Regions from separate parts of the Pseudomonas sp. JQ36 genome, predicted to be linked through region 1. Evidence: predicted binding sites of a transcription regulator. Region 1 holds the regulator's gene; each other region holds the start of a gene.

Region 1 (10,298 bases):
GGCTATTTTGAGGAAGCGTTTGTCGACGTGGGAGGGAAGCCGATCCGTAAGGGTACGCGCTACCTGGTGGGCCGCGATTTGCGTCTTGGTGCGATAAATCCAGAGCAAATTTTGACTGCCGGATAAATTCGTCAGTGCGCGGGTTTTTCTGATGTTTTTCACCTGCGCTAATGGTGATAGCCGTCCTGCGTCTGTTTTGCGGTCGGCTCCATGGCGCCCGGCTTCAGGCAAGACAATTCCCCGAAACCAACCTCAATTTCAATCCCCGGCAAAAGTTGGAAGGCTTCTTGCAGTAGCCGCCGTGCGCCTGCTTTGGGCGTCAAAAGTTTGCTTTAAAGGAACGGGGAAAACCGGTGGATCGCTCTCAGTTATTCAACACTGCTCGCTCGAATGTTGCCGACCTCAGTCGAGGCAATCTGGGCGTGCCGTTGTTGCTGCTGGTCATGTTGGCAATGATGATGTTGCCGATTCCGCCGTTCCTGCTCGATGTGTTCTTCACCTTCAACATTGCCCTGTCGATCGTCGTCCTGCTGGTCTGCGTGTATGCGCTGCGGCCACTGGATTTCGCGGTGTTCCCGACCATTCTGCTGGTGGCGACGCTGCTGCGGCTCGCGTTGAACGTGGCCTCGACGCGGGTGGTGATGCTCCACGGTCAGGACGGCCACGCCGCTGCCGGTAAGGTGATCCAGGCCTTCGGTGAGGTGGTGATCGGCGGTAACTACGTGGTCGGTATCGTGGTGTTCGCGATTCTGATGATCATCAACTTCGTCGTGGTGACCAAGGGTGCCGGGCGGATTTCCGAGGTGAGCGCGCGCTTCACCCTCGATGCGATGCCCGGCAAACAAATGGCGATCGACGCCGACCTCAACGCCGGTCTGATCGACCAGAACCAGGCTAAGGCGCGCCGTCAGGAAGTCGCCCAAGAGGCTGAGTTCTACGGTTCGATGGACGGTGCCAGCAAGTTCGTCCGTGGTGACGCCATCGCCGGCCTGCTGATTCTGTTCATCAACCTCATCGGCGGTATGGCTGTCGGTATCTTCCAGCACAACATGACCTTCGCCGACGCGGGCAAGGTGTACGCCTTGCTGACCATCGGTGACGGTTTGGTGGCGCAATTGCCATCACTGTTGTTATCGACAGCGGCAGCGATCATGGTGACCCGTGCTTCCGGTTCGGAAGACATGGGCAAGCAGATCAATCGGCAGATGTTCGCCTCGCCCAAAGCCCTGGCGGTGGCCGCTGGTTTGATGGCAGTCATGGGTCTGGTCCCGGGCATGCCGCACTTCTCGTTCCTGAGCATGGCTGCGCTGGCTGCCGGTGGTGCGTACCTGTTCTGGAAAAAACAGAACGTCGCCAAGGTGCAGGCGCTGCAAGAGGTTCAGCGTCAGCAGGAACTGCTGCCGTCGCCGGCCCGCGCCATGGAAACCAAGGAGCTGGGCTGGGATGACGTGACGCCGATCGACATGATCGGCCTGGAAGTCGGTTACCGCCTGATCCCGCTGGTGGATCGCAATCAGGGCGGGCAGTTGCTGGCGCGGATCAAGGGCGTGCGCAAGAAGCTCTCGCAGGACCTGGGCTTCCTGATGCCGACCGTGCACATCCGCGACAACCTCGATCTGGCGCCGAGCGCCTATCGCCTGACCCTGATGGGTGTGATTCTGGCCGAAGCCGAGATCTACCCGGATCGCGAGCTGGCGATCAACCCGGGGCAGGTCTACGGCACGCTCAACGGCATTACCGCCAAAGATCCGGCTTTCGGCCTGGAGGCGGTGTGGATCGAAGTCAGCCAGCGCGCGCAGGCGCAGTCGCTCGGTTACACCGTGGTCGACGCCAGTACCGTGGTCGCGACCCACTTGAACCAGATTCTGTACAAGCACTCCAGTGAGCTGATCGGCCACGAGGAAGTGCAGCAACTCATGCAATTGCTGGCCAAAAGCTCGCCAAAACTGGCTGAAGAGCTGGTGCCGGGGGTGGTGTCGCTGTCGCAGCTGCTCAAAGTGTTGCAGGCGCTGCTGGCCGAACACGTGCCGGTACGCGATATCCGCAGCATTGCCGAGGCTATCGCCAACAACGCCGCCAAGAGTCAAGATACCGCCGCCTTGGTGGCCGCAGTACGCGTCGGCGTATCCCGCGCCATCGTCCAAAGCATTGTAGGCACTGACTCCGAGCTGCCTGTGATCACCCTGGAACCAAGGTTGGAACAAATATTGCTCAATAGTCTGCAGAAGGCAGGACAAGGCTCGGAAGAGGGCGTTCTGCTGGAGCCAAGCATGGCCGAGAAGCTGCAGCGTTCGCTTATCGAAGCGGCGCAGCGCCAGGAAATGCAAGGTCAGCCGGTGATCCTGTTGGTAGCAGGCCCGATCCGCGCGATGCTCTCGCGTTTCGGTCGCCTCGCAGTCCCGGGGCTGCACGTGCTGGCCTACCAGGAAATTCCGGACAACAAGCAAGTGACCATCGTTGCGACAGTAGGGCCCAACGGCTGAGGTAGTGGTTTATGCAAGTTAAGCGTTTTTTCGCCGCCGATATGCGTCAGGCCATGAAGCTGGTTCGTGATGAGCTGGGCGCTGATGCCGCCATCATTGGCAACCGCCGCATTGCCGGCGGCGTCGAGCTGACGGCGGCGCTGGATTACAAATTGTCGGCGCTGGCGCCACGGGTTCCGAACATGGAACTCGAGGACGAGCTGCGCAAGACCCAGTCGCGCATCGTGACCGCCCAGGCCGAGCTGAGCCTGCGTGGCGAAGCCGACGGCAACACCAATCGCCAGTTGTTCGCCGGGCTGCCGTTGACGGCCGGCCTGCCGCTGACCGCTGCCGAACCGTTGAGCGAACCGACTTACGCCGCCCCGGCGCGTACGGCTCCGGCACCTGCACCGGCGGCCGCTGGCGTCGATCCGCGTGCGCTGGATTCGATGCGTTTCGAATTGAACAGTCTGCGTGAGCTGATGGAAGTGCAGCTCGGCACCCTGGCCTGGAATCAGCTGCAAGGCAGCCGTCCGGCGCAAGCCAATCTGTATCGCCGTCTGCAACGCATCGGTCTGTCCGGACCGTTGTCGCGCGATCTGCTGGCGATGATTAATGATATCGAAGAACCACGTCAGGCCTGGCGCATGCTGCTCGCGCACCTGGCGCGGATGATTGCCGTACCGGAAGTCGAGCCGCTGGAAGAGGGCGGGGTGATTGCCATGGTCGGTCCGGCCGGCATGGGCAAGACCACCACCCTGGCCAAGCTGGCCGCGCGCTACGTGCTGAAATACGGCGCGCAGAATGTCGCGCTGGTGAGCATGGACAGTTTCCGTATCGGTGCCCAGGAACAACTGAAGACCCTGGGTCGCATTCTCAATGTGCCGGTGACCCACGTCGATCCGGGCCAGTCGCTGGTTCAGGCGCTCGACCCGCTGCTGCGCAAGCGCGTGGTGCTGATCGACACCGCCGGCTTGCAGGCCAGCGATCCGGCCTTGCGCATGCAGCTGGAAAGCCTGGCCGGGCGTGGCATCCGTTCAAAAAATTATCTGGTGCTGGCAACCACCAGCCAGAAACAGGTTCTAACCGCCGCGTACCACAGTTACAAGCGTTGCGGGCTTGCCGGCTGCATCCTGACTAAACTGGATGAGACGGCCAGTCTTGGCGAAGTATTGAGCCTGGCGATCAGTCATGAATTGCCGGTCGCGTACCTGACCGATGGCCCACGGATTCCGGATGATCTGCATCTGCCGCGCCGTCATCAACTGGTCAGCCGCGCCGTCAGCGTGCAAATGCAGGAAGAACCCAGCGAAGAAGCCATGGCTGACATGTTCGCTGATATCTACCACAGCCCGACCAAGCAGGTTGGCTGAGGTAATGAACCGTTTTTGTACCTACATCGATGGTCTGCCATGCATTGTTCCGGTTGAGAACGCGCAGCCAGTAATGTGGCCTCCGTCTATGCAAGACAAGGTAAAGAAATAACATGGGCAGCATGCATCCCGTACAGGTGATCGCGGTGACCGGCGGCAAAGGTGGCGTCGGCAAGACTAACGTGTCAGTGAACTTGTCTCTGGCGCTGGCAGAGCTTGGCCGTCGGGTCATGCTGCTGGACGCCGACCTGGGGCTGGCGAACGTCGACGTTCTGCTGGGACTGACCCCCAAACGCACTCTGGCCGACGTGATCGAAGGCCGCTGCGAACTGCGCGACGTGCTGTTGCAGGGGCCCGGCGGGATCCGCATCGTGCCGGCCGCTTCCGGCACCCAAAGCATGGTGCACCTGAGCCCGGCGCAACATGCCGGTCTGATTCAGGCCTTCAGCGACATCGGCGACAACCTCGATGTGCTGGTGATCGACACCGCTGCGGGTATTGGTGACTCGGTAGTCAGTTTTGTCCGCGCCGCCCAGGAAGTGTTGCTGGTGGTCTGCGACGAGCCGACCTCGATCACCGACGCCTACGCGCTGATCAAACTGCTCAACCGCGACTACGGCATGAACCGCTTCCGCGTCCTCGCCAACATGGCGCAGAGCCCGCAGGAAGGGCGCAACCTGTTCGCCAAGTTGACCAAGGTCACGGATCGCTTCCTCGACGTCGCCTTACAATACGTCGGCGCCGTGCCGTACGACGAAAGCGTGCGCAAGGCAGTGCAGAAGCAGCGAGCGGTCTATGAAGCCTTTCCGCGTTCCAAGTGCGCGCTGGCGTTCAAGGCGATCGCGCAGAAGGTCGATACCTGGCCGCTGCCTGCCAACCCGCGCGGACACCTTGAGTTTTTCGTCGAGCGCCTCGTGCAGCAAACAGCAGGGCCTGTGTTATGACCGCGAGCGGTATGAACTACTACAAGAAGTCGGCACGTGACGCGCAGTACGAGTTGATCGAGCGTTACGCGCCACTGGTCAAGCGCATTGCCTATCACTTGCTGGCGCGCTTGCCGGCGAGTGTGCAGGTTGAAGACCTGATTCAGGCCGGGATGATCGGCCTGCTCGAAGTCTCTACCAAATACGACGCCAGCAAAGGCGCCAGTTTCGAAACGTACGCGGGCATCCGGATCCGCGGCGCGATGCTCGATGAAGTGCGCAAAGGGGATTGGGCGCCACGCTCGGTTCACCGCAACACCCGTATGGTCAGCGACGCAATTCGCTCAATTGAAGCTAAAACCGGACGTGATGCTAAAGATCACGAGGTTGCGGCCGAACTCCAATTGAGTCTCGACGATTACTACGGGATTTTGAATGACACGCTGGGCAGCCGGCTGTTCAGTTTCGACGACCTGTTGCAGGACGGCGAACACGAAGGGCTGCACGAGGATGGCGCCAGTGCTCATCTTGAGCCGTCACGCGATCTGGAAGATGAACGCTTTCAGGCTGCGCTGGCGGATGCGATTGCCAATTTGCCGGAGCGTGAGCGACTGGTGTTGGCGCTGTACTACGACGAAGAGCTGAACCTCAAGGAAATCGGTGAAGTCCTTGGCGTCAGTGAATCGCGGGTCAGCCAGTTACACAGCCAGTGCGCGGCCCGTTTGCGGGGGCGTTTGGGGGAGTGGCGAGCGCGCTGAAGGCAGTGTGGGGACACTGCGAACGAGGCTGGTGCGGTGATGAACGGCACCGGTCTTGCTCTGTTGTGCTCCAGACAGTCATCGAGTGCTTTGCCGGATTGATTGAAGTGGCGCGTCCAGGTGCTGGGCGCGTTTAAGACTGCTTGGAGGTCGAATTGAACAAAGACATGAAAATCCTCATCGTTGATGACTTCTCAACGATGCGGCGGATCATCAAGAACCTGCTGCGCGATCTTGGGTTCACCAATACCGTCGAGGCCGACGATGGCACTACCGCCATTCCGGTACTCAACAGCGGAAGCATCGACTTTCTGGTAACGGACTGGAACATGCCGGGCATGACCGGTATCGACTTGCTGCGCCACGTACGTGCCGATGAAAAACTCAAGCATCTGCCCGTGCTGATGGTGACCGCTGAAGCCAAGCGTGAGCAAATCATCGAGGCCGCTCAGGCCGGTGTGAACGGCTACGTGGTCAAACCTTTCACGGCTCAGGCGTTGAAAGACAAAATCGAGAAGATTTTCGAACGCATCGGCTGATGACGCGCGGGGGAGCTATGGAGCATAACGAATCTTCACAGGGCGATTTCGAGTCGACCCTGAAAAAACACGCGGTCGAACTGGTCGAGAGCCTTGAAAAAGGCAGGTTCGGCGACGCTGTGCAACTGATCCATGAGCTCAATCAGACCCGTGACCGCGGCCTGTATCAGGAAGTGGGCAAGCTCACACGCGAACTGCACAGTGCGATCGTCAATTTCCAGATCGATCCGCACATGCCGCAGGCCGAGGAAGTGTCGCAAATCACCGACGCCACCGAACGCCTGGGCTATGTGGTCAAGCTGACCGAAGCCGCGGCCAACCGCACCATGGATCTGGTGGAGAGCGCCACCCCGGTGGTCAATGGCCTGGCTGAAGAAGCCCAGGCGCTGAGCACCGATTGGGGCCGCTTCATGCGTCGTGAGGTCGGAGCTGAAGAGTTCCGCGAACTGGCGCGCCGGGTCGACGGTTTTCTGTCACGCAGCAGCACGGACAACCGTGCGGTGTCGAGCAACCTCAACGACATCCTGCTGGCTCAGGATTACCAGGACCTCACAGGTCAGGTGATCAAGCGTGTGACCCAACTGGTCACCGAAGTCGAAAGCAATTTGCTCAAACTCGTCCTCATGGCCAGTCAGGTTGACCGCTTTGCGGGCATCGAACACGACCGTGCCGCGATGCTTGCAGAAAAAGATCCACAAAAACATCTCTCGCAGGGTGAAGGTCCGCAGATTCATGCCGATAAACGAGAAGACGTTGTGTCCGGTCAGGACGATGTGGACGATTTGTTATCCAGCCTCGGATTCTAGAGTTTTGGAATTTTAGGTTTTTTGGGTTTTTAGACCTGTAGGAGCACCCCATTAATGAGCTTCGGCGCCGATGAAGAGATCCTTCAGGATTTCCTGGTTGAGGCCGGCGAGATTCTTGAGCAACTGTCCGAGCAACTGGTCGAGCTGGAAAGCCGCCCGGATGACGCAGATCTGCTCAACGCAATTTTTCGCGGTTTCCACACTGTAAAAGGGGGCGCCGGCTTCCTTCAGCTCAACGAGCTGGTGGAGTGCTGTCACATCGCCGAAAACGTGTTCGACATCCTGCGCAAGGGTGAGCGTCGCGTTGATGCAGAACTGATGGACGTGGTGCTTGAAGCACTGGACGCGGTGAACAGCATGTTCAGCGAAGTCCGTGAACGTGCACCGATCACGGCGGCCACCCCGGAACTGCTGGCCGCGCTGGCGCGTCTGGCCGAGCCGCAAACGGCCGACGAAGCTCCGGCTTCGCCAGTGGCCGAGATGATCGAAGAACTGGTCGTCGAAGGCGATTCGAGCGATTCGGGCGACATCACCGATAACGAATTTGAACAGTTGCTGGATTCGCTGAACGCCGTCAAGGCCGAAGCCGAAGCCCCGGCTGCTGCACCTGCGCCGGCTGCCGATGCCGCTGCCAGCGATGAAATTACCGACGCCGAATTCGAGTCGTTGCTCGATCAGTTGCACGGCAAAGGCCAGTTCGCGGCGGACGCCGTGGCACCGGCAGCGGCCGCTCCGGCGGCACCGGCGGCGGGCGACAGCTCGGACATCACCGACGACGAATTCGAAGCACTGCTCGATCAGTTGCACGGCAAGGGCAACTTCGCCGTTGAAGCGCTGGAGTCGGCGATCGCCTCGGCACCGGTTGCGCCTGCCGCACCGGCGGCCGCCGCTGCCGGCAGCGATCTGATCAGCGATCACGAATTCGAATCGCTGCTCGACGAGTTGCATGGCAAAGGCAAGTTCACCGATGTTGGCGCCGCTGCTGCGGGCACCGCGTCGACCGTGGCCGCGCCTGCCGCCAAGGCTGCTGCCGCTCCGGCTGCTGCGCCGAAGGCTGCACCCAAGCCTGAGCCGAAAGCCGAAGCGCCAAAACCTGCTGCCGCTGCTGCACCGGCGCCGGCCCGTGCCGCAGCTGCTCCGCCGCCGGAAAAACCGGCGAGCGAAGCCGAGACCACTGTGCGGGTCGATACCGCGCGTCTCGACGAAATCATGAACATGGTCGGCGAGCTGGTGCTGGTGCGTAACCGCCTGGTGCGCCTGGGTCTCAACAGCGGCGACGAAGCCATGTCCAAGGCCGTGTCGAACCTCGACGTGGTCACGGCTGACTTGCAGACCGCGGTGATGAAGACCCGGATGCAGCCGATCAAGAAGGTCTTCGGGCGCTTCCCGCGTCTGGTTCGCGACCTCGCGCGTCAGCTCAAGAAAGAGATCAACCTGGAACTGGTGGGTGAAGAAACCGACCTCGACAAAAACCTTGTCGAGGCCCTGGCCGACCCGTTGGTCCACTTGGTGCGCAACGCGGTCGACCACGGCATCGAGTCGCCGGAAGAACGCGAAGCTTCGGGCAAGGCCCGTGGCGGTCGCGTGGTACTGGCCGCCGAGCAGGAAGGCGATCACATCCTGTTGTCGATCTCCGACGACGGCAAGGGCATGGACCCGAACGTGCTGCGTTCGATCGCGGTAAAACGCGGTGTGATGGACAAGGACGCGGCCGATCGCCTGAGCGATACCGAGTGCTACAACCTGATCTTCGCCCCGGGTTTCTCGACCAAGACCGAGATCTCCGACGTGTCCGGCCGCGGTGTCGGCATGGACGTGGTGAAGACCAAGATTTCCCAGCTCAACGGTTCGATCAACATCTACTCGACCAAGGGCCAGGGCTCGAAGATCGTCATCAAGGTGCCGCTGACGCTGGCGATCATGCCGACCCTGATGGTGATGCTCGGCAATCAGGCGTTCGCGTTCCCGTTGGTCAACGTCAACGAAATCTTCCACCTCGACCTGTCGACCACCAACGTGGTGGATGGTCAGGAAGTGGTGATCGTGCGGGACAAGGCGCTGCCATTGTTCTACCTCAAGCGCTGGCTGGTCAGCTCCGCCGCTCACGAAGAGCAGCGCGAAGGCCATGTGGTGATCCTTTCGGTGGGCACCCAGCGGATCGGCTTCGTCGTCGATCAACTGGTCGGCCAGGAAGAAGTGGTCATCAAGCCATTGGGCAAAATGCTGCAGGGCACTCCGGGCATGTCCGGCGCCACCATCACCGGTGACGGCCGCATCGCGCTGATCCTTGATGTTCCAAGCATGCTCAAGCGTTACGCGACGAAGCGTATTTGAATCCGGGGCGGCGGGGCGACGACGTCCCGCTGCACCTAATGGAGTGTTTATGGCAGTCAAAGTCCTGGTGGTGGACGATTCGGGTTTTTTCCGCCGCCGCGTCTCGGAAATTCTTTCAGCGGATCCGAGCATCCAGGTGGTCGGTACGGCCACCAACGGTAAAGAGGCGATCGATCAGGCCCTGGCGCTCAAGCCGGACGTGATCACCATGGACTACGAGATGCCGATGATGGATGGCATCACGGCGGTGCGGCACATCATGCAGCGCTGCCCGACCCCGGTGTTGATGTTCTCCTCGCTGACGCATGAAGGCGCCCGGGTCACCCTGGATGCGCTGGACGCCGGTGCGGTGGATTTCCTGCCGAAGAATTTCGAAGACATCTCGCGCAATCCGGAGAAGGTCAAGCAACTGCTGTGCGAGAAGGTTCACAGCATCTCGCGCAGTAATCGTCGTTTCAGTGCCTACAGTGCGCCGGCTCCGGCCGCTGCACCGACGCCTGCGCCAGCCCCGGCGGCATCGAGCTTCAGCAGCCACAGCGCTGCTGCTCCAACGCGTCCGGCGCCTGCTCCGGCACCTGCTCGTGCGCCAGCTGCCAGCGCGTCGTCGCCGGCACCGAAACGCAAAGCCTACAAACTGGTTGCCATCGGTACCTCGACCGGCGGCCCGGTTGCCCTGCAACGGGTGCTGACCCAATTGCCGGCGAACTTCCCGGCGCCGATCGTGCTGATCCAGCACATGCCGGCGGCGTTCACCAAGGCGTTTGCCGAGCGCCTGGACAAGCTGTGCCGCATCAGCGTCAAGGAAGCCGAGGATGGCGACATCCTGCGTCCGGGTCTGGCGCTGCTGGCCCCGGGTGGCAAGCAGATGATGATCGACGGCCGTGGCGCGGTGAAGATCCTGCCGGGCGACGAGCGTTTGAACTACAAGCCGTGCGTGGACATCACCTTCGGTTCTGCGGCCAAGTCCTACGGTGACAAAGTTCTGGCGGTGGTGCTCACCGGCATGGGCGCCGACGGCCGCGAAGGCGCACGTCTGCTCAAGCAGGGCGGTAGCTCGGTGTGGGCGCAGGACGAAGCAAGCTGCGTGATCTACGGCATGCCGA
Region 2 (10,298 bases), 1.2 Mb from region 1:
TCTTTGTGCCTGAGCACAGGGTTTGCCGCCAGACCCTGTGCGGGTGAACAACCGTCCGCCGCCGTTGCTTAAGGATTTTGCCGATCATGTTCGAACTCGATCACGACCTCGCTCAGGATATCGTCGACCGGGCCATGGCCATTTTGCCCTACAACGTAAACGTCATGGACAGCCAGGGCCTGATCCTCGGCAGTGGCGAGCCGGAGCGCATCAACACCCGTCACGAAGGCGCGCAACTGGTGCTGGCCAACGGGCGGGTGGTGGAGATCGACGCGCAAACCGCGGTGCATTTGAAGGGCGTGCAGCCGGGGATCAACCTGCCGCTGCTGCTCGATCAACGCCTGATCGGCGTGCTTGGCATTACCGGCGAACCGGAGCAACTGCGCACCTACGCCGAACTGGTGCGCATGACCGCGGAAATGCTCGTCGGCCAGCGCAATCAACAGGCCGAGCAGCAATGGCGGCGCCAGCGTTGCGACGACCTGCTGGCGTTGCTGTTGAGCGAAGCCGGGGATTCGCCGCGACTGGTTGATGAGGCGCAGCAATTGGGTCTCAAACCACAATTGACCCGGGTGCCGTATCTGTTCGAACTCGGTCTGGAACATGGGCCGGGGCAAACCGTCGAGGCCTTGAGCGCCTGGTTGACTTCGCGCTACCCGGACAGCTGGTGCGTCAGTTCGGCCAAGTCATCGCTGCTGTGGTGCCGGCCCGCAAGTCAGACGGTTGAGCATGATCGTTTGCTGGAAAAGCTTGATGGCCTGGGCTGGAACATTCTGCGCATCGCCGTCGGCGGGCAGGCGGATGGCCTGGCCGGTTTACGCCGCTGTTATCGGCGCGTCGGCGATCTGCTCGCCTATGGCCGGGATGTGCTGCCGCAGTCGCGACTGCTGACGCTCAATCGTTATCGCCTGCCGGTGATGCTCTGGCGCCATCGCAACGATGATGCGCTGGATGAACTGCTCAAGCCGTTGCGCAAAGTCATCGCCAAGGACGGCAATGGCCAGTTGCTCGCGACCCTGCGCAGTTGGTGTGAACACGATGGGCAGAGCCAGGCGTGCGCCGATGCGCTGGGCATTCATCGCAACAGCTTGCGTTATCGGATGGAGCGGATTGCCGAGATCAGCGGGGTGGATCCGCTGCGGCTGGACGGGATGTTGGCGTTGTACCTTGGGGTGCAGTTGTTGCCGCAGACTGACCCGAGTTGATCGGGTGTTTTCAGAGACGCCATCGCGAGCAGGCTCACTCCTACATTTGAAATGCATTCCCCTGTGGGAGTGAGCCTGCTCGCGATAGGGCCAGAACATTCAGCATCAATCCCAAGGCTTTTGTATAAATGAACAACAATCGCCAATCCCGCTTGTGCAGCGGACAGGCGTCAATGCGCAGGCCGACTGGCAGCATGAACGGCATTGGAACTGGAGAATTCGCATGAAGATCGTCATCGCCCCCGATTCGTTCAAGGACAGCCTGAGTGCCCAAGGCGTTGCCGAAGCCATTGCCCTCGGGCTGGCGCAAGTCTGGCCGCACGCGACGCTGGTCAAATGCCCGATGGCCGACGGCGGCGAGGGCACGGTGGAGTCGATTCTTGCCGCTTGCGAGGGCGAACTGCGCCGCACCCGAGTGCGCGGGCCGCTGGGTGCGCCGGTCGACGCCGCGTGGGGCTGGCTGCCGCACAACCACACCGCGATCATCGAAATGGCTGAGGCCAGTGGTTTGCAATTGGTGCCTACGGGGCAGCGCGATGCCTGCATCACCAGCACCTTCGGCACTGGCGAGCTGATTCGCGCCGCGCTGGATGCCGGCGCGCAACGGGTGATTCTGGCGATTGGCGGCAGCGCCACCAACGATGGCGGTGCCGGTGCGATGCAGGCGCTCGGGGTGAAATTGCTCGATGCGCAGGGGCAGGCGCTGGTGCCGGGTGGTCTTGCCTTGGCGCAATTGGCCCGTCTTGATCTGAGTGATCTGGATTCGCGTCTGTCGCAGGTACGCTTCGACATTGCCGCCGACGTCAACAATCCGCTATGTGGCCCGCATGGCGCCTCGGCGATTTTCGGCCCGCAAAAGGGCGCGTCAGCGGCACAGGTGCAGCAACTGGATCAGGCGTTGGGGCACTTCGCCGGGCTCTGCGCGCAAGCGTTGGGCAAGGACGTTCGCGATGAGCCGGGCAGTGGTGCGGCGGGGGGCCTGGGTTTTGCGGCCAAGGCGTTTCTTGGCGCGCAATTTCAGGCTGGCGTCGAAGTGGTTGCCGAGCTGGTGGGCCTGGCCGAAGCCGTCAACGGCGCCGATCTGGTGATCACCGGCGAAGGGCGTTTCGACGCGCAGACCTTGCGCGGCAAGACTCCGCTCGGCGTGGCGCGGATCGCCAGGCAGCACGGTGTGCCGGTAATCGTCATCGCCGGCACCTTGGGCGAGGGCTATCAGGAGCTTTACGGCCACGGCATCGACGCCGCATTCGCCGTCACCAGCGGCCCGATGACCCTGGAGCAGGCGTGTGCCGAAGCGCCGCGCTTGTTGCGCGAACGGGCGACGGACATCGCCCGGGTCTGGCAGATGGCTAAACTCAATAGCTGACGCCCTGAAGATGTTGTGGCGAGGGAGCTTGCTCCCGCTCGGCTGCGTAGCAGTCGTCAATCCGGCTGATGCGGTGAGACTTATGATACGTGGTGGCAGGATATAGGGCCGCTTCGCAGCCCAGCGGGAGCAAGCTCCCTCGCCACAGAAGTAGGCCAAGCTACATGGTGTTTCAGTGGTGAAACACCTTGAAAAATACTTGAGATTTGTACGAAACCTTCCTGAAGAGCCGCCGATACAGAGATCAGGCGCACACAGATTCCCTCGAACAGTGACGCCGTACTGGCCCCGCCCCCCAAGGGCCAGTGATGACGGCAAGGACGCTCGCAGCTACCTCTATCCGAGAGTCCAACCATGTCCTTGCGTAACCTGAATATCGCGCCCCGTGCCTTCCTCGGTTTTGCCTTTATCGCCTTGTTGGTGATTGTCCTTGGTGTGTTCGCCGTCAACCGCATGTCGACCATCCGCCAGGCCTCCCTCGACATGGATACCAACCAACTGCCCAGCGTCACTTACCTTGGTGTGGTGACGGAAAACGTTCTGCGCCTGCGGATTCTGTCGTTCCGGATTCTGGTCAACCGCGACCCGGCAGGTCTGCAAGAAGCGCAAACGCGCATCGGCGTGCTGGTGGACAAGGTGCGCAGTGCTCAGGCCAGTTACGCCGCGTTGCCGGCAGAGAGCGAAGAGCGTGCGTTGTATCAGATGTTCGCGACCACGCTCGACAACTACCTGCAAGCGCAAAACCAGATGATGGAGCTGTCGCGTCAGGACAAGGTCGACGAGATGCGTACGTTGATCAACACGCGGATCAAGGACGGCACCGACCAGATGGGCGAACAGCTCAACAAGCTCATCGCAATCAACGCGGCGGGGGCGAAAGTCGCCTCCACTCAGGCCGGCGAGTATTACGACAGCGCCATCACCGGTATCGTGATCGTCGCCGTGGTGGCGGCACTCGCCACCGTACTGCTGGCCCTGTTGCTGACTCGCAGCATCGTCACCCCGTTGAACCGTGCGGTTCTGGCAGCGCAAACCATCGCCGGCGGCAACTTGACCCAGTCCATCGAAGTCGACGGCAAGGACGAAGCCACACAGCTGTTGCAAGCGCTGGCGACGATGCAGACCAACCTGCGTCAAACCATCGAACAGATCGCCGGTTCCGCCACTCAGCTGGGCGCGGCTGCCGAAGAGCTGAGCGCGGTCACCGAAGAAGCCTCCCGTGGCCTGCAACAGCAGAACAACGAGATCGAACAAGCTGCCACCGCCGTCAACGAAATGACCGCCGCCGTGGAAGAAGTCGCACGCAACGCGGTGTCGACGTCCGAAGCCTCGAATCAGTCGACCCAGGCCGCCCGCGAAGGTCGCGATCAAGTGGTGAAAACCGTCGACGCGATCCAGACCATGACCCATGACGTGCAGAGCACCGCGCAAATGATCGAAGGCCTCGCTGCACAGGGTCGTGACATCGGCAAGGTGCTCGATGTGATCCGCGCTATCGCCGAACAGACCAACCTGCTGGCCCTCAACGCGGCGATCGAAGCGGCGCGTGCCGGTGAGGCCGGACGCGGATTTGCGGTGGTGGCGGACGAAGTGCGTGCCTTGGCACATCGCACCGCGCAATCGACTCAGGAAATCGAAAAAATGGTCGCCGGTATTCAGAACGGCACCGGCGAAGCGGTTTCGTCGATGCAGCAAAGCAACCAGCGTACCCAAACCACCCTGGAAATGGCCCGCGCTGCCGGCGTGGCGCTGGAGCAGATCACCCAATCGATCCATCAGATCAACGAACGCAACCTGGTGATCGCCAGTGCCTCGGAAGAACAGGCGCAGGTCTCGCGTGAGGTCGACCGCAACCTGGTCAACATCCGTGATCTGGCCACGCAGTCCGCCGCCGGGGCCAACCAGACCAGCGCTGCGACCCATGAACTGTCGCGTCTGGCGGTGGATTTGAATGCAATGGTGGCGCGGTTTGTGATTTGAGAAATACGCAGTTGCCTGAAGTGGGACGAACCAGATGAGTGTTCGGCCCACCTCGAAGAGTCAGCGCTTCAAGACAGGTCCACTTTGACTTGCTTAAACGAAGATTGTTGCCCAAGGTTTCCTGCACGATCGCGCAGCCTGTAAAACGCGAACATCGTGCCGGAGCCTATCTCACGGATAATCGCGCCACTCAGTTTGATAACGGTAGGTGAAGTTGCGTCATGCACCGTTTTAATGATGACTGGCTCCGCCGCAAGTGAGCCAAAGTGAAATTCGATGCTGTCGCAGGCTCGCTGCTGCATATAGGTGGCAATGGTTACCAGAACTTCATCATTGTTGGCGGCGAGATACTGCTGGGTGATCCCCTCAATGTCGATTTCTGGTGGAAATTGCGGAGGTTCTCCCGGATTGCCGAAGTTGGGAGCCGTTAGATCGACCGTAATCGGCGTGCTCGCGGCCATGGCTTCATTCCCGCCAATATTGACGATATATGAAACCTCGTGCTCGCCTTCCTGTGCCAGGTAGGTCTCAGGAATATGGGCCGCAAATGGGAAAAGCGCCGGGTCGATGGGTGTCGTAAAAGGATAGTCCGCCACCGGTTTCTCATTTAACAACAGCGTCAACAGTACTTGCACTGGCACTGGTTCAGGAGGTGAACACTGCCAGTCTGGAATCAACACCTTTAGTGGCGATACCAATGCACTCAATGGCAACAGGTTAACCTGACTGCCAGGGAAATCGGGTAGCGCATCGGGGATTTCCGGTGCGTCCAATAAGAGGATTTTTTCATTCAGATTCGTCATCGTTTCAACACTCCGTCGTTTCGATTAGAGGGGGGCGCAGTTGTTTCCTCATGTTGATTAAGCGAGCGTTTGTGAAGTGAGTCTACTGTCAGCTCTGACAGGTAGTCAGCCGACTGCTAATCGACCACAGTACGAAGTTCTTCTTTAAATTCATCCAAAGGACAAAGCGGCTGGCGCGGTTTGTGATTTGACCTAGGGTGAAGGCTGGAGACCGCGCAATCAGGAGACGTGCATGCGCTATTCAGCCTTGACCCAACGCATCGCCGGGGAGGGCGCCGCCGCCTGGCAGATTCATGACCGAGCGCTGGAGCTGCGCGCCGAGGGGGTCGATATCCTGCTGCTGAGCGTGGGCGATCCGGATTTCGACACGCCGTTGCCGATCATCCACGGCGCCATCGACAGTCTGCTGGCCGGCGATACGCATTATTCCGACGTGCGCGGCCGTCTGGCGCTGCGCAAGCTTATCGCCGCCCGCCATCAGCGGCGCAGCGGTCAGGTGGTGGATGCCGAGCACGTGATCGTGCTGCCCGGCGCGCAATGTGCGGTGTATTCGGTCGCGCAATGCCTGCTGGATCCGGGTGACGAAGTGATCGTCGCCGAGCCGATGTACGTGACCTATGAAGGTGTGTTCGGTGCCTGTGGTGCCACGGTGGTGCCGGTGCCTGTGAAGCCGGAGAACGGTTTTCGCGTTGATCCCGCCGATGTTGCCGCGCGGATCACGCCGAAGACCCGCGCGATGTTGCTCAACAGTCCCAATAATCCTTCCGGCGCGAGTCTGTCCCTGCTGATCTGGCAAGAGCTGGCGGCGCTGTGCGTGCGTCACGATCTGTGGCTGATCAGTGACGAGGTTTACAGCGATTTGCTCTACGATGGCGAACACATCAGCCCGGCGAGTCTGCCGGGCATGGCCGAACGCACGGCAACCATCAACAGCCTGTCGAAATCCCATGCCATGACCGGCTGGCGCATTGGCTGGTCGATCGGGCCGAAAGCCTTGGCTGAGCATCTGGTGAATCTGTCGTTGAGCATGTTGTTCGGCCTTCCGGACTTCGTGCAGAAAGCCGCGCAAGTGGCGCTGGAAAGTGATCTGCCGCAGGTGACGCAGATGCGCGAGGAATACCGTTTGCGCCGCGATCTGGTCTGCGAGCGCTTGCGCGGCTGCCCGGGGCTGCAACCGATTCGCCCGGATGGCGGGATGTTCGTGATGGTCGATGTGCGCCAGACCGGGTTAGGCGCGCAGGCGTTTGCCGAGCGCCTGCTGGAAGGTTACGGGGTTTCGGTGCTGGCCGGTGAAGCTTTCGGGCCCAGTGCGGCGGGGCATATTCGCATCGGGCTGGTGCTGGATCGGGTGCAATTGGCGGATGCCTGTGCGCGGATTGCGTTGTGTGCGGTGCAGCTGTTGCAGGCGCGCAGTGCCTGAGAGATGGGTGTTGTTTGAGCCGGCTTTTTCGCGAGCAAGCCCGCTCCCACAGGGGATTGGGTTTTCAGGCGGGCGGGGCGAGGTTGTCGAGGGCGCGGTTGCCGGTCAGTTCGCCGAGCATCACGACTTGCTGAGTGCCCAGCAGGGTCTCGCTGTCGGCGGCTTCGTGGAGTTTTTTTGAGTCGATGGATTCGCAGGGCGACGTCGGGTCTGAGTCCGGGTTTAATTACCGGCCATCAGAACCCCAGCGGGTACTGAATCACCACATAAATCCGGTCGATATCATCCCCGGCCTGCGCCTCGTTGGCCCGGTGCGAGACGTGCGACAACTGCACCGACAGATCCTTCGCCGCACCCGACTGCACGATGTATTTCAGATCAATATCCCGTTCCCAATGTTTGCCGCCTGCGCCCTGCTGCGGCTGATAGTCACCAGTTTCGGCATCGAACGGGTTGTACGCGCCGCCCTTGGGCGCGTGAGTGCCGTCGATGTGGCTGCCGGAGACGTAGCGGGTCATGAAGGTCAGGCCGGGGATGCCGAAGGCGCCGAGGTCAAGGTCGTAGCGTGCTTGCCAGGAGCGTTCGCCGGCGCCGTTGAAGTCGGCGTATTTGATCGAGTTAGCGAGATAGATCGAGTCGCCACCCACAAAGTCGAACGGTGTGTCGCCGTTGATGCGTTGCCAGCCGAGCATGAGCGCGTGCGGGCCGAAACTGTACTTGCCGGACAGGCTGAACGCGGTGTTATCGATCGCCCCGGCCAGCGCGCGACCGGTATCGCGGGTGTGATAGAGGTTGGCGTCGAGCAACAGGCCGGACTGTTTGAAATGCAGATTGGCGTAGTACTGATGCCAGGTGTCAGTCAGGTCTGAGGCGTAAAGCGATCCACCGACCGGACTGTCGCCGAACAGATCGGCGCCGAAAAAACTGATTCCGCCGGCCTCGGTGTTGGCGCCGTAACCATAAAAGTCGCCGCGGCCTGAGGAGCTGTCCTGATTCTTGAATGCGCTGAAGCGGCCGGCCGTGAAGTTAACGTTGTCGATTTCTTGGCTGTTGAGCAGCAGGCCCGTGGCGTATTCCGGTTGCAGGCGCTTGTCCGAGGTGTCGAACACCGGCGTTTCCACCGTCATTTCGCCAAACGCTAGGGTGGTGCGCGAAGCTTTCAGTTTGAACGCGCCGCCAGCGCTGGAGTAGTTCGGTTCACTGCGACCATTGCTGTCGACCGGCAACAGCCCCGTGCCGGAATGTCCTTTGCCGCCATCGAGTTTCAGGCCGAGAAAGGCGTGGGCATCGATGCCGAGTCCGACAGTGCCCGGTGTGTAGCCAGAGGTGAACGTGCCGATAAAACCCTGGGCCCATTCCTGTTTATAGTTTTTGCCGGAGGGAGAGGGCGAGCGGTAGTCGTTGCTCAGGAAGAAGTTGCGGCTGAGCACTTCGGTTTTGGCATCGTTGAAGAAGTCATTGGCGAAAACAGTATCGGTCGCTGCGCACAGCAGGGCCAACAGCGCAAATTGGGGTGTTGAGGAAGCCATCGTGAGAGACCGACAATCAGGGAAAGTCTCCGATGATGGGCACTATCAACCGGGCTGGATTGAGCTGATGTGCTGAGTTCAAGGCATACCTGATTCCGTTGTAGGCCTTCGCCTGCTCGCGATAGCGGTCGATCAGTTTAGATCGATGTTAATGACACACCGCTATCGCGAGCAGGCGAAGGCCTACAAGGGGTATGCGTTACAGCACGCCATACTCGCGGGCGGTGCGATCCACGGCGATCCGTGTTTTGTCGACCAGTTCATCCAGCTCCGCCCGCGTCGCGATCAGCGCCGGGGCCATGATCATCCGGCCCAGCGTCGAACGAATGATCAAGCCTTCTTCAAAGCCAATGGTGCGGCAGCGCCAGGCGATGTCGTTCTCGTTGGCGAAACGCTTGCGGGTGGTTTTGTCTTCGGCGAACTGCAACGCCGCCACCAGTCCGACGCCTTGGATCTCACCCACCAGCGGATGGTTGCCGAACACTTCGCGCAGGCAGTTCTGCAGGTACGGGCCGGTGTCATTTTTTACCTGAGTGACCACGCCTTCATCGCGCAACGCCTTGAGGTTGGCAATCGCCACCGCAGCCGCCACCGGGTGCCCGGAGTAGGTCAGGCCGTGGGCAAACACGCCGCCTTTTTCCACCAGCGCCTCGGCCATGCGTCGCGAAAGGATCAGCCCGCCCATGGGGATGTAGCCGGAGGTCAGACCTTTGGCGATCGACAGCGTGTCCGGTTCAAAACCGAAGGCCTGGTGCGCGAACCATTCGCCGGTGCGACCGAAACCGCCGATGACTTCGTCGGCGCACAGCAACACGTCATATTGGCGACAGATACGCTGAATTTCCGTCCAGTAAGTGGCGGGCGGAATGATCATGCCGCCGGCACCCTGAAACGGTTCGGCGACGAACGCGGCGACCTTGTCGGCGCCCAGTTCGAGGATCTTGTCTTCCAGTTGCCGAGCCGCCTGCAGGCCGAATTCTTCCGGGCTGAGGTTACCTTCGTGGGCGAACCAGTACGGTTCGTCGATGTGCGCGACGTCGGGGATGGTGCCGCCCATTTCGTGCATGAACTTCATGCCTCCCAGCGCCGTCGCGGCGAGGGTTGAGCCGTGGTAGCCGTTCCAGCGGCCGATCATGATTTTCTTCTCGGGCTGGCCCATCACCTGCCAGAACTTGCGCACGGTGCGAATCAACACCTCGTTGGCTTCGGAGCCGGAGTTGGTGTAGATCGCGTGGCTGTAGTGCTTGGGTAGCAGGCTGAACAGCAGCTCGGAGAGCTCGATCACCTGCGGGTGAGTGGTGTGGAAGAACATGTTGTAGTAGGGCAGTTGTTGCAGCTGCGCAGAGGCAGCGGCGGCCAGATCCTTGCGTCCGTAACCGAGGTTGGTGCACCACAGGCCGGACATCCCGTCCAGGTAGCGATTGCCGTCGTTGTCCCACAGCGCCAGGCGATCACCGCTGACCATCACCCGCGGGCCTTCCTCGTTGAGGGCTTTCTGATCGACGAACGCGTGAATGTGGTGGGCGGCGTCGGCGGCCTGGTAATCGCGGGTGCTGCGGGTCGGATCGAATTCGGCGGACATGGCGGTTCTCCAGAGAAACGGGGCAAGTGGGTGCGCGTTCATTCCAGCGGTGCACGGCCAATATTTGTCACTTAAAAATATTTTTGTAAAGAAAATATTTGTCGATGAAAAAAGAAATCCGTAGGCTTCGGAACATCAGCGCCACAGGACATCAGCACCATGAGCGGGCTCAGAGAACGGCAAAAGGAACAGCGCAGAGAAGTCATCGCGCAGGCAGCGCTTGAGCTGTTCATCAGCAACGGTTTCGGCGCGACCACGCTGGAGCAGATCGCCAATCAGGCCGGGGTGTCCGCGCCGACGGTGGTCAATTATTTCGGTGGCAAGCAGGAGATTCTGCTGGCCTTGCTCAAACAGCCGGACGAGCAGGCCATGCGCGATGCCCGCGCCAATCTCGACGACGACAGTGATCCGCT
Region 3 (10,298 bases), 1.6 Mb from region 1:
CAGACACGTCGAGCAGGTACGAAAGTAGGTCTTAGTGATCCGGTGGTTCTGTATGGAAGGGCCATCGCTCAACGGATAAAAGGTACTCCGGGGATAACAGGCTGATACCGCCCAAGAGTTCATATCGACGGCGGTGTTTGGCACCTCGATGTCGGCTCATCACATCCTGGGGCTGAAGCCGGTCCCAAGGGTATGGCTGTTCGCCATTTAAAGTGGTACGCGAGCTGGGTTTAGAACGTCGTGAGACAGTTCGGTCCCTATCTGCCGTGGACGTTTGAGATTTGAGAGGGGCTGCTCCTAGTACGAGAGGACCGGAGTGGACGAACCTCTGGTGTTCCGGTTGTCACGCCAGTGGCATTGCCGGGTAGCTATGTTCGGGAAAGATAACCGCTGAAAGCATCTAAGCGGGAAACTTGCCTCAAGATGAGATCTCACTGGAACCTTGAGTTCCCTGAAGGGCCGTCGAAGACTACGACGTTGATAGGTTGGGTGTGTAAGCGCTGTGAGGCGTTGAGCTAACCAATACTAATTGCCCGTGAGGCTTGACCATATAACACCCAAGCAATCTGAATGCTCGAAAGAGACCAGATTGCGGTGTGTGAAGACGCAATGAACCGAAAGTTTGCGATGCTCACAAGACACCTGTATCACATACCCGATTTGCTGAAGCGAGGCCAACGTGCCACGAGTCAGTACCCGAATTTCTTGACGACCATAGAGCGTTGGAACCACCTGATCCCATCCCGAACTCAGAAGTGAAACGATGCATCGCCGATGGTAGTGTGGGGTTTCCCCATGTGAGAGTAGGTCATCGTCAAGATTAAATTCCGAAACCCCAATTGCGAAAGCAGTTGGGGTTTTGTTTTAGTAGAAGTCACCGATTTTGCTGGCACGTTACCGTGTTGACGGGCCAGATACAGAATTTCTTGACGACCATAGAGCGTTGGAACCACCTGATCCCATCCCGAACTCAGAAGTGAAACGATGCATCGCCGATGGTAGTGTGGGGTTTCCCCATGTGAGAGTAGGTCATCGTCAAGATTAAATTCCAGAACCCCTGTCTGCTAACGCAGACAGGGGTTTTGTCGTTTCAGGGCTTCCGAACATCAGGCCGCTTTGCGAGCCTTGCTGATACGTCGGGCTTGCCACTTACGCCACCAGATGTAAACGCCAGTCCCTGACAGTCCCGCAATCACAACACCCAATACTGCGATCAGCACCTGCCCGGTAAAGCCTATGATCCGCCCGCCATGTATCGGTAACTGCAATCGATAAAACCGCTCCCCCAATGTCCCTTCTCCAGCGATTTCCTGCCCTAATAATCGTCCGTCCGTGCCGTGAAAGAACAACCAGGATTTTCCATGCGCTTGAGTGTCATGTTGTCCAAATCCTGCACCGTAGAAGTTGTACTCAAAGCTGTAATACAACTCCCCGATCGCCGCTGTCAGTCCTAACCTTTTTCCCTCCTGCACTGCCCTTTCATACGCCTGTTGATAACTCAACTGTGTCACCCCCAACTCCGAGGGAGGCATTCGCCCTCGAGCCTCATAAACGCTCGGTTCAATCGGCGAAAACCACGACACTGCCGGTTTGAACACCTGACTCGGCAAATTCATCGCGACACTGCTGACCGCAATCGGCAGCAACAACAACCACAGCCACAATCCCCCCGCACGATGCAGGTCGAAGTTGAGCCGGTAAGCGTGCCCGCCCTTGATCTTCCAGGCCGTCGACCACTTTCTCCAGAACGGCTTGCCACGAGGAAATGTCAGCCACAAGGCGATAAAGCAATCGATCACCCAGGCGCACGCAACCAGACCCATCAACCACAAGCCCCAGTTTCCGGGCAGCGTCAGGTTGTAATGAAACTCGAGAATGAACGGAATGAAGTTCTCCCGGGAAAAGCAGCACTCGCCCCAGTAACGTTGCCCTTTCTGCTCGGCACTCACCGGGTCCAGGTAGAACACCTGATTGCGCTCATCAAACGGTTTGCCCGTCGCCGGATCGTTACGTGGAACAGCTGCCAATAGCGCGGTATGCCCCAACTCGTCCGGATACTCCATGTACCAGACCTGCAGCTTCGGATGGGTGGTTTGCACAGCCTCGACCAACGCCCCTGGAGGCAATCGCTGACCCTCGGCGGAGGCCGCATAGAATTGCGGATTCAGCCACTCATCCAGCTCATGATTAAACGCCAGAATGCTTCCGGTAATCCCGGCCAACAGCAAAAACACCGCCGTCGCCAGGCCGATATAGCGATGCAACAACACCAACAATGCGCGCATGAAGATTTCCCCACAAAGACGACAAAGCCAGCCCCTGAGAAATCAGCGGCTGGCTTTTTTATGCACAAGGCAAAGGCTTAGAACTGGTAGCTGACCGTGGCGGCGACGTTGCGCTCTTCGCCCATGTAGCAGAAGTTCAGGCTGGCGCAGGAGGCCACGTAGGACTCATTGGTCAGGTTGTTCGCATTCAAGCGCACGTCGACGCCCTTCAAGCCGACCTTGCCCAGGTCATAACCGATCGAGGCGTCGAACAAGGTGTAGGAAGGCACCTTCAGCGTGTTTTCCGCGTCCGCCCAGCTATAACCGACATAACGCACACCACCGCCCAGACGCAGGCCATCGAGTACCGCGCTGTCGAACTTGTAGTCGGCCCACAACGAGGCCATGTGCCGCGGCGCCTGAGTTGGCGAGTTGCCTTTGTTCTCAATCACGTCGGTCGGCGTGCTCAAGGTGCTGACCATCGACTTCGAGTACTCGATATCGGTGAAGGTGTAGCTGCCGAGCACTTTCAGGTTGTCGGTCAACTGCATGTGCGCTTCCAGCTCCAGACCTTGCGAGCGCACAGCGCCGACTGCTCGGTAGAAGTTTTCCTGTGGCAACTTGGTCGCGAGGTTCTCCTGATCAATGCGGAACAGCGAGGCGGTGAACAGATTGTCGGTGCCCGGCGGCTGGTACTTCAGGCCGACTTCCCATTGCGTACCGTCAGTTGGCGGCAGAGGATTACCGGCGCTGTCGGCATACGAGTTCGGGTTAAACGACTCGGAGTAGCTGATGTACGGCGCCAGACCGTTATCGAACAGATACAACGCGCCGGCGCGGCCGGTCAGTTTGGTACGGCGGTCGTTGATTTCGGTGCCCACTGGCCGACCCGCTTCGGCGATACGGTTCTCATCGGAGGTCTCGACCCAGTCCTGACGCAAGCCCAGCGAGAAGCGCCACTGGTCCATCTCGATCAGGTCTTGCAGGTAGACCCCGGTCTGCTCCAGGCGCCGCAGGTAACTGGTGTCGCCGTACATGTCGATCGCCGAATTGCCGTAGACCGGGTTGAACGCATTGATCGGCGCCAGACCACCACTGGTCCAGTCGACCACCGTCTTGCGCCGTTGATAATCTGCGCCCATCAACACGGTGTGCTTGGTGGCCCCGGTGAAGAATTCGGCCTGCAGCATGTTGTCGACGATGAACGCATGCAGACGTTCATCGCCGCCGGTGTAATAGCGGTTCAGTTCGTTGCTGGTTGGTGTCGTCCAGCCATAGGCGTAGACCTGATCCATGTTCACTTTGGAGTCGAGGTAACGGAAGTTCTGCCGCGCCGTGAAGACATCGTTGAAGCGATGTTCGAACTGATAGCCGAACGATTGCTGATCCCGCGAGTAGCCATCAATCCCCGGCTCGCCCTCGAAGAAGTGCGGCGAGATGCGGTTGCCGTTGCGCTGATGAATCGTCCCGTCCGCCGGCACGCCACCGTGGTAGCCGCCATCCGGATCGTGCTGCAGATACGCCTGCAGCGTCAGCGAGGTGTCTTCAGTGAAATCAATGCTCAGGGTCGGGGCGAGGGCGAAGCGTTTTTCCTTGTTGTGGTCGAATTGTGTGTCGGACTGATCCGTCAAACCGGTCAGACGATAGGCAATGCGCTTGTCATCATCGACCGGGCCACTGAAGTCAAACCCGACTCCGCGCTGACCTTGGGTACCGACCGTGGCCTGAACCTGATGATAGGCCTCGTACAACGGCTTTTTGCTGGTCAGTGCCACGAGGCCACCGGGCGAACTGCGGCCGTACAACACTGACGATGGACCTTTGAGAATATCCACGCGCTCAAGAAAATACGGATCGACCTGCATGGTGCTGTAGGTGCCGCTGTCGCCCATCGACTTGAGACCGTCGAGGTAAATATTGTCCACGGAACCGTCGTTGAAGCCGCGCATCGCCACATAGTCGTAGCGATGGGTCGCCCCGTAAGGGTTGGTCAGCACGCCGGGGGTATAGCGCATCGCCTGAGAGACGGTCTGCGAGCCTTGATCATCCATTTGCTCGCGGGTCACCACCGATACGCTTTGCGAAGTTTCCAGCAACGCAGTACTGGTCTTGGTGGCGATCTGGCTGTGGGTGGCGTTGTAGCCTTCCATACTGCCGAGTGCGTTGCCGAGGGCGAAACCTTTGATATCGGTGGTTGGCAGAGCCAGCGCATCGGTTTCACTGACTGGACGCAGGACGTAGCTGCTGCCGTCCTGGCTGACCGCTTCCAGACCCGAACCGCTGAGCAAATGGCTCAACGCCTGATCGGTTGAATATTCGCCCTGTACGCCCGGAGACTGTTGTCCCTGCGTTTGCTGGGGGGTCATCGACAAGGTAATGCCCGCCTGACGGGCAAACTGGTTCAGCGCCTCGCCCAGCGGGCCGGCGGCGATGCTGTAGCGATGACTGCTCGCCTCACTGACATTGGCGGCGAGGCTCAGGCCGGGCAGCACACCGGCACCCAGAACGGTGGACAGCAGGGCGGCGCGAACGGCGTGGCGCAGCAGGCCCGATTCGGCAGTGAAATTCAGCGGTTTCTTACAGGTGAGGCGGACAGTCATTGTCGGTTTCCGTGGCAAGTCGCAAAGGCTGAGTTGAAGTGCTTACTGACCAAGCCGGACTCGTTGCGAAAACCCGCCAAAATAATTTCATGCCACCGGTTCCAGCGTGACCCACCAACGAGTGCGATAACGCAATTGCACCGGCAGGGTCTGCGGCATGATGGCCAGCAGCGTGTCGGTATCCTCCAGACGGAACACCCCGGACAGGCGCAAGTCCGCCACCTGCGGCGCGCACGTCACAAAGCCCTGACGGTAACGCCCGACTTCATTGAGGAAATCGCCCAGGCGCATGTTGCGGGTCACAATCAAACCATCGGCCCAAGCGCCCACGTCCATATCCAGTGGCGGGGCCGGGCGCACCTGATGGTGATCGATCAGATAGGTCTGCCCGGCGAGCGCCTCGACGGAGGTTGCGCCGCTGCGAATGGCGACGCTCCCTGAGCTGACGGTGAGCCGCGTGCAATCGGTGTCCTGACGCAGGATGAAGCGGGCTTTTATCGGCTCATAAATGCCATGACGACTTTGCACGCGAAGTGGCCGGTTGAACGTCGCGCCTTCATCGTTACCGCCGCAGGTAACGATGATTTCCCCGCGAGTGAGTTTGATCAGCCGTTGCTGCGCGGTGTAATCCAGATCCACAGCACTTGCAGTGTTCAGCTCGATCCGCGTGCCGTCGGGCAACTGGAAGCCGCGGCGTTCGCCGGTCGCCGTTGCATAATCGGCGCGCCACTGCTGCCAGACGGTCGTGTCCTTGGCCAGCCACGCCGCGGAGGCCATCAGTACCGTGCCGGACAGCAACTTCAAGGCCTGTCGCCGTCCGAGTCCTTGCGCACTGTTTTCCAGCGTATTCAGCGCCACGTGCGCACCGGGCACGGCGCGCAGGTTATGGCTCAATTCCGCCTGCAACGACTGCACACGTTGCCACGCCAGTTCATGTTCATGATGTTCGGCGCGCCACGCGTCGCACTGATGACTCAGGCGCGCATTGCCATGGTTGTTGCGCAGCCGCAGCAACCAGTGAATGGCTTGCTTGACCACCTGTTGTTGCGGCTCGGCGCGGCGCCCGACTGAGTTGTTGTCCACAGGCATCAGGCTTCGTACCGCAACATGTAACAGTGATACAGCGCATCGGCGACGTAACGTTCGACGGAGCGCAGTGACAAGCCCATCTGCGCGGCGATCTGCTTGTGGGTCAAACCTTCGCACTGCGCCAGCAGAAACGCCTGACGCACTTTCGGCCGCAAGCCTTCGAGCATGCGCGCCACACTCTCGAGCAACTCGATCACCAACGCGCGAGCTTCAGCGCTTGGGGTTTCGGCTTCGGGCAAGTGGGCGATGGTTTCGAGATAGGCGCGTTCGATTTCTTCACGACGCCAATGGTCGATCACCAGGCCACGGGCGATGGTGCGTAAAAATGCGCGAGGCGCCTTGAGCTCCAGACGTTCGCTGCGTTGCAACAGACGGACGAAGGTGTCCTGGGCCAGGTCCGCGGCATCTGCGGCATTGCCCAGCCGCGCTCGCAGCCAGGCGTTGAGCCAGCCGTGATGACTCCTGTAAAGCGCCTGCACTGCAAACTCAGGTGAGGACATGAACGCGACAGCCCGAACGTCACAAATGATAATTAGTCGCATTTTTATCAAGGGCTGAGAATTTTGCAACCTCCGCACGAATAACCGTCTTAAAAAACTGAAGGCAAACGCTCTGGCACGCCGTTCGGCGGGAATCTGACAGAAATGCCGCACATTTCCCACAACGCCCTAAGTTTTCCGCGAACGGTGCCGACAGACTGGTGAGACATGCGTGCACCAAAGTAGAGCGGCCGTCAGAACGCCGCCTGCGCTGTACATGGAATGTTGCATCCCGGAACGCATCCCCACTTTTGCATAAGAAGTCCCATGAAATGAATCTCAAGTTCAGCCATAAAATCCTGTTGGCCGCCTCGGGCGTCGTGGTCCTGGCTTTCGCTTTGTTCACCCTCTACAACGACTATCTGCAGCGCAACACCATTCGCCAGAACCTTCAGTCGTCCGTGCAGCAGGCCGGCGATCTGACCGCCAGCAGCGTGCAGAACTGGATGAGCGGGCGAATTCTGGTGCTGGAAAACCTCGCGCAAAACGTTGCCCATCAGGGCAAGGACGCCGACTTCCCGGGGCTGGTCGATCAACCGGCCTTCACCTCGAATTTCCAGTTCACCTACGTCGGTCAGGCCAACGGGGTGTTCACTCAGCGCCCTGACGCGAAGATGCCCGACGGCTACGACCCGCGTCAGCGCCCTTGGTACAAGCAGGCCGTGGTCGCCGACAAAACCATGCTGACCCCGCCGTACATGGCGGCGGTCGGTGGTCTGGTGGTGACCATCGCCATGCCGGTGAAAAAGAATGGCGAACTGCTGGGTGTGGTCGGCGGTGACCTGAGCCTGGAAACCCTGGTGAAGATCATCAACTCGGTGGACTTCGGTGGCCTTGGCCACGCATTCCTGGTCAGCGGTGACGGTCAAGTGATCGTCAGCCCGGACAAAGATCAGGTGATGAAGAACCTCAAGGACATCTACCCGAATTCCGGCGTGCGCATCGAGAAGGGCAACCAGAACGTGGTGCTCAACGGTCAGGAACGCATCCTGTCGTTCACCCCGGTCAGCGGTTTGCCGAATGCCGACTGGTACATCGGTCTGTCGATCGATCGTGACAAGGCCTACGCTGCCCTCAGCCAGTTCCGGACTTCGGCGCTGATTGCGATGTTCGTCGCGGTCGCTGCGATTGCGCTGCTGCTGAGCCTGCTGATCAACGTCCTGATGCGTCCGCTGACCACCATGGGCCGCGCGATGCAGGACATCGCCCAGGGTGAAGGCGACCTGACCCGGCGTCTGGTCGTGGCAGGCAAGGATGAGTTCGCCGAACTGGGCAGCTCGTTCAACCAGTTCGTCGAGCGTATTCACGCGTCGATTTCCGAAGTGTCGTCGGCCACCCGTCATGTACACGACCTGTCGCAACGGGTGATGGCGTCGTCCAACGCCTCGATCATCGGTTCCGACGAACAAAGTGCCCGCACCAACAGCGTGGCTGCCGCGATCAACCAGTTGGGCGCCGCCACTCAGGAAATCGCCCGAAATGCCGCCGATGCTTCGCAGCACGCCAGCGGCGCGAGCGAGCAGGCCGATGACGGTCGTCAGGTGGTCGAGCAGACCATTCAGGCGATGACCGAGTTGTCGCAGAAGATCAGCCTGTCATGCACCCAGATCGAAACCCTGAATGCCAGCACCGACAACATCGGCCACATCCTCGATGTGATCAAAGGCATCTCGCAGCAGACCAACCTGCTGGCGCTCAACGCGGCCATCGAAGCGGCCCGTGCCGGTGAAGCCGGACGCGGTTTTGCGGTGGTGGCGGACGAAGTGCGCAACCTCGCCCATCGCACTCAGGAATCGGCGGAAGAGATCCACAAGATGATCACCTCCCTGCAGGTCGGTTCGCGTGAAGCGGTGACCACCATGAACGCCAGTCAGGCGTCCAGCGAAGAAAGCGTTGAAGTGGCCAACCAGGCCGGCCTGCGCCTGGTCAGCGTGACCCAGCGCATCGGCGAAATCGACGGCATGAACCAGTCGGTGGCTGCCGCGACCGAAGAGCAGACCGCGGTGGTGGAAACCCTCAACGTCGACGTCAACCAGATCAACCTGCTGAACCAGCAGAGCGTCGCCAACCTCAATGAAACGTTGAAGGATTGTGATGCGTTGTCGCAGCAGGCGAATCGGTTGAAGCAGTTGGTCGACAGCTTCAAGATCTGACTTTCAGATTCGAGACCGCGTTATCGTTCTTCGCGAGCAGGCTCGCTCCCACAAATTGAACGCGTTCCTACAGAAGGAGTGCGATCAAAATGTGGGAGCGGGCTTGCTCGCGAAGGCGGTAGTTCAGTCACCGCCAAACTGAAGCCTTACACAAACAGCTTCAGCACATTCCCCATCGCATCATCGGCAAACCCCTGCACGAAATCCTTGAACCCCGGCAGCGCTTCCTCCCCACCTGAAGCCGGCTCGGCAATGATCGTCCAGGTCGCCCGCGACTTCCCCGCCCCCAGTGATTCCACATTCATCGCCGCCCACAAATTCGCCACACCCAAAGTGTTGTAAATCGTGGTCCAGGTCATGGCGCGCGCCTGCTCATCGTGTGAGTTGAGTTGCTCGACTACCACATTGCCGTCCTTGAAGAATTTCTTGCGCAGCGACGACACGCCTTCGCCGGTCATTTCGATGTGCGACAGCGCTGGAATGAAACGGTCGAAGCCAGCGAAATTGCCGACCACCGCCCAGACCTGCGCCGCGTCCGCCGGCACTTCCACCGACGACACAACGTGGCAGCCGTGCGGGTTTTTGATCAGGGTGTCGGGTTGCAGATTGCTCATGGTGTTGCTCCTTTTTGATGAACTAGATGAAGTTGATCTGTTTCAGGTAATCGCAGCCGCGACGTAGCAGCGCCGGGGATTTTTCCGGGTACTGCGCGCCCATCTGCCGCACGCCGGCCTTGGCGTTGGCATGGCCGATCAGGGAGATGTCGCCGATGTCTTCCTCGAAGCCGTTGAGGTAGAAACCGAGCACACCGAACAGCGCGTTGTCGGCGTCGACCCGGCCCAGTTGCTGCTGCCAGTCGGCGACGCTGACCAGCGAGAACTCGCTGCCGGTTTCGCGGAACGAGGCGACGTAGGCATCCCAACTCAGCGGCTCGGGGTTGTGCAGGTTGAACACCGCACGCTCGGTCGAATAACGGCAGGCGTGGAAGGCGATGAAGCGGGCGAGAAAGTCCACCGGCATCAGGTCGAAATTCAGCGCGAAGGCCGGCACCTGACCGAGCTGGATCGAACCTTTGAGCATCAGCATCAAACGGTTTTTGTGCGGCTGGCAGACGCCGCTCAGGCTGTTGAAGCTGATGTTGCCGGGGCGATACAGGTTGACCCACACCCCGCGCTCGCGGGCCCGTTCGAGGATGCGTTCGCCGACCCATTTCGACAGGTTGTAGCCGTTGCGAATGTAGATCGGCGGGGTCGGCGCGGCGGGCAATTCGAGCACTCGGCCTTCGCCGTCGACGGTGCTGGAAGCGGACAGCGTCGAGACAAAGTTGAAGACCTTTTTGCTACGCCCTTCACACAGGCGCAGCAGCTCGAAAATCGGCTCGACGTTATCCGCTGCCAGCGACTCGTAATCGAGCACGTGATTGACGTTGGCGGCGTTGTGCACCAGCGCGCCGAACTCGCGATCCAGGCGCTGATAATCGTCAGCGGCCAGACCCAGTTGCGGGCGGGTGAGGTCCGCGGAGTAGATTCGCACCCGGCTCAAATCGAGATGTTCGAGACGGTTCTCGCGCAGCGCCTGAGCAAAACGCTGCGCCGCCGTTTGCCCGCCCCCGTCGCGCACCAGACACGCCACTTCGCTGGCGCCCCAACCAAG

Evidence for each region. Region 1 encodes FliA, which starts transcription of late flagellar genes. Its sites were predicted from a motif close to CTAAAGTTTNNNNNNNNNNNGCCGNTAA; they were not measured.
Region 2: the regulator FliA is predicted to act here: its motif matches at 2,783-2,810, upstream of ACS4NR_RS07470 (methyl-accepting chemotaxis protein).
Region 3: the regulator FliA is predicted to act here: its motif matches at 6,622-6,649, upstream of ACS4NR_RS22495 (methyl-accepting chemotaxis protein).

Annotation. Positions count from the first base shown of each region.
Region 1 is NZ_CM132642.1:471,328-481,625, forward strand. Features, by position in the region: gene ACS4NR_RS02295 (hypothetical protein) at 1-126, shown strand, start outside; gene flhA (flagellar biosynthesis protein FlhA) at 354-2,483, shown strand; gene flhF (flagellar biosynthesis protein FlhF) at 2,495-3,835, shown strand; gene fleN (flagellar synthesis regulator FleN) at 3,949-4,779, shown strand; gene fliA (RNA polymerase sigma factor FliA) at 4,776-5,516, shown strand; gene ACS4NR_RS02320 (chemotaxis response regulator CheY) at 5,684-6,055, shown strand; gene ACS4NR_RS02325 (protein phosphatase CheZ) at 6,073-6,861, shown strand; gene ACS4NR_RS02330 (chemotaxis protein CheA) at 6,916-9,195, shown strand; gene ACS4NR_RS02335 (protein-glutamate methylesterase/protein-glutamine glutaminase) at 9,245-10,298, shown strand, end outside.
Region 2 is NZ_CM132642.1:1,667,775-1,678,072, forward strand. Features, by position in the region: gene ACS4NR_RS07460 (sugar diacid recognition domain-containing protein) at 87-1,205, shown strand; gene ACS4NR_RS07465 (glycerate kinase) at 1,429-2,571, shown strand; gene ACS4NR_RS07470 (methyl-accepting chemotaxis protein) at 2,926-4,551, shown strand; gene ACS4NR_RS07475 (hypothetical protein) at 4,620-5,354, opposite strand; gene ACS4NR_RS07480 (pyridoxal phosphate-dependent aminotransferase) at 5,587-6,774, shown strand; gene ACS4NR_RS07485 (OprD family porin) at 7,011-8,303, opposite strand; gene ACS4NR_RS07490 (aspartate aminotransferase family protein) at 8,503-9,885, opposite strand; gene ACS4NR_RS07495 (TetR/AcrR family transcriptional regulator) at 10,045-10,298, shown strand, end outside.
Region 3 is NZ_CM132642.1:4,961,327-4,971,624, forward strand. Features, by position in the region: rRNA gene ACS4NR_RS22460 (23S ribosomal RNA) at 1-550, shown strand, start outside; rRNA gene rrf (5S ribosomal RNA) at 705-820, shown strand; rRNA gene rrf (5S ribosomal RNA) at 926-1,041, shown strand; gene ACS4NR_RS22475 (PepSY-associated TM helix domain-containing protein) at 1,107-2,285, opposite strand; gene ACS4NR_RS22480 (TonB-dependent siderophore receptor) at 2,363-4,864, opposite strand; gene ACS4NR_RS22485 (FecR domain-containing protein) at 4,952-5,953, opposite strand; gene ACS4NR_RS22490 (sigma-70 family RNA polymerase sigma factor) at 5,953-6,453, opposite strand; gene ACS4NR_RS22495 (methyl-accepting chemotaxis protein) at 6,765-8,645, shown strand; gene ACS4NR_RS22500 (SRPBCC family protein) at 8,792-9,259, opposite strand; gene ACS4NR_RS22505 (amino acid adenylation domain-containing protein) at 9,282-10,298, opposite strand, start outside.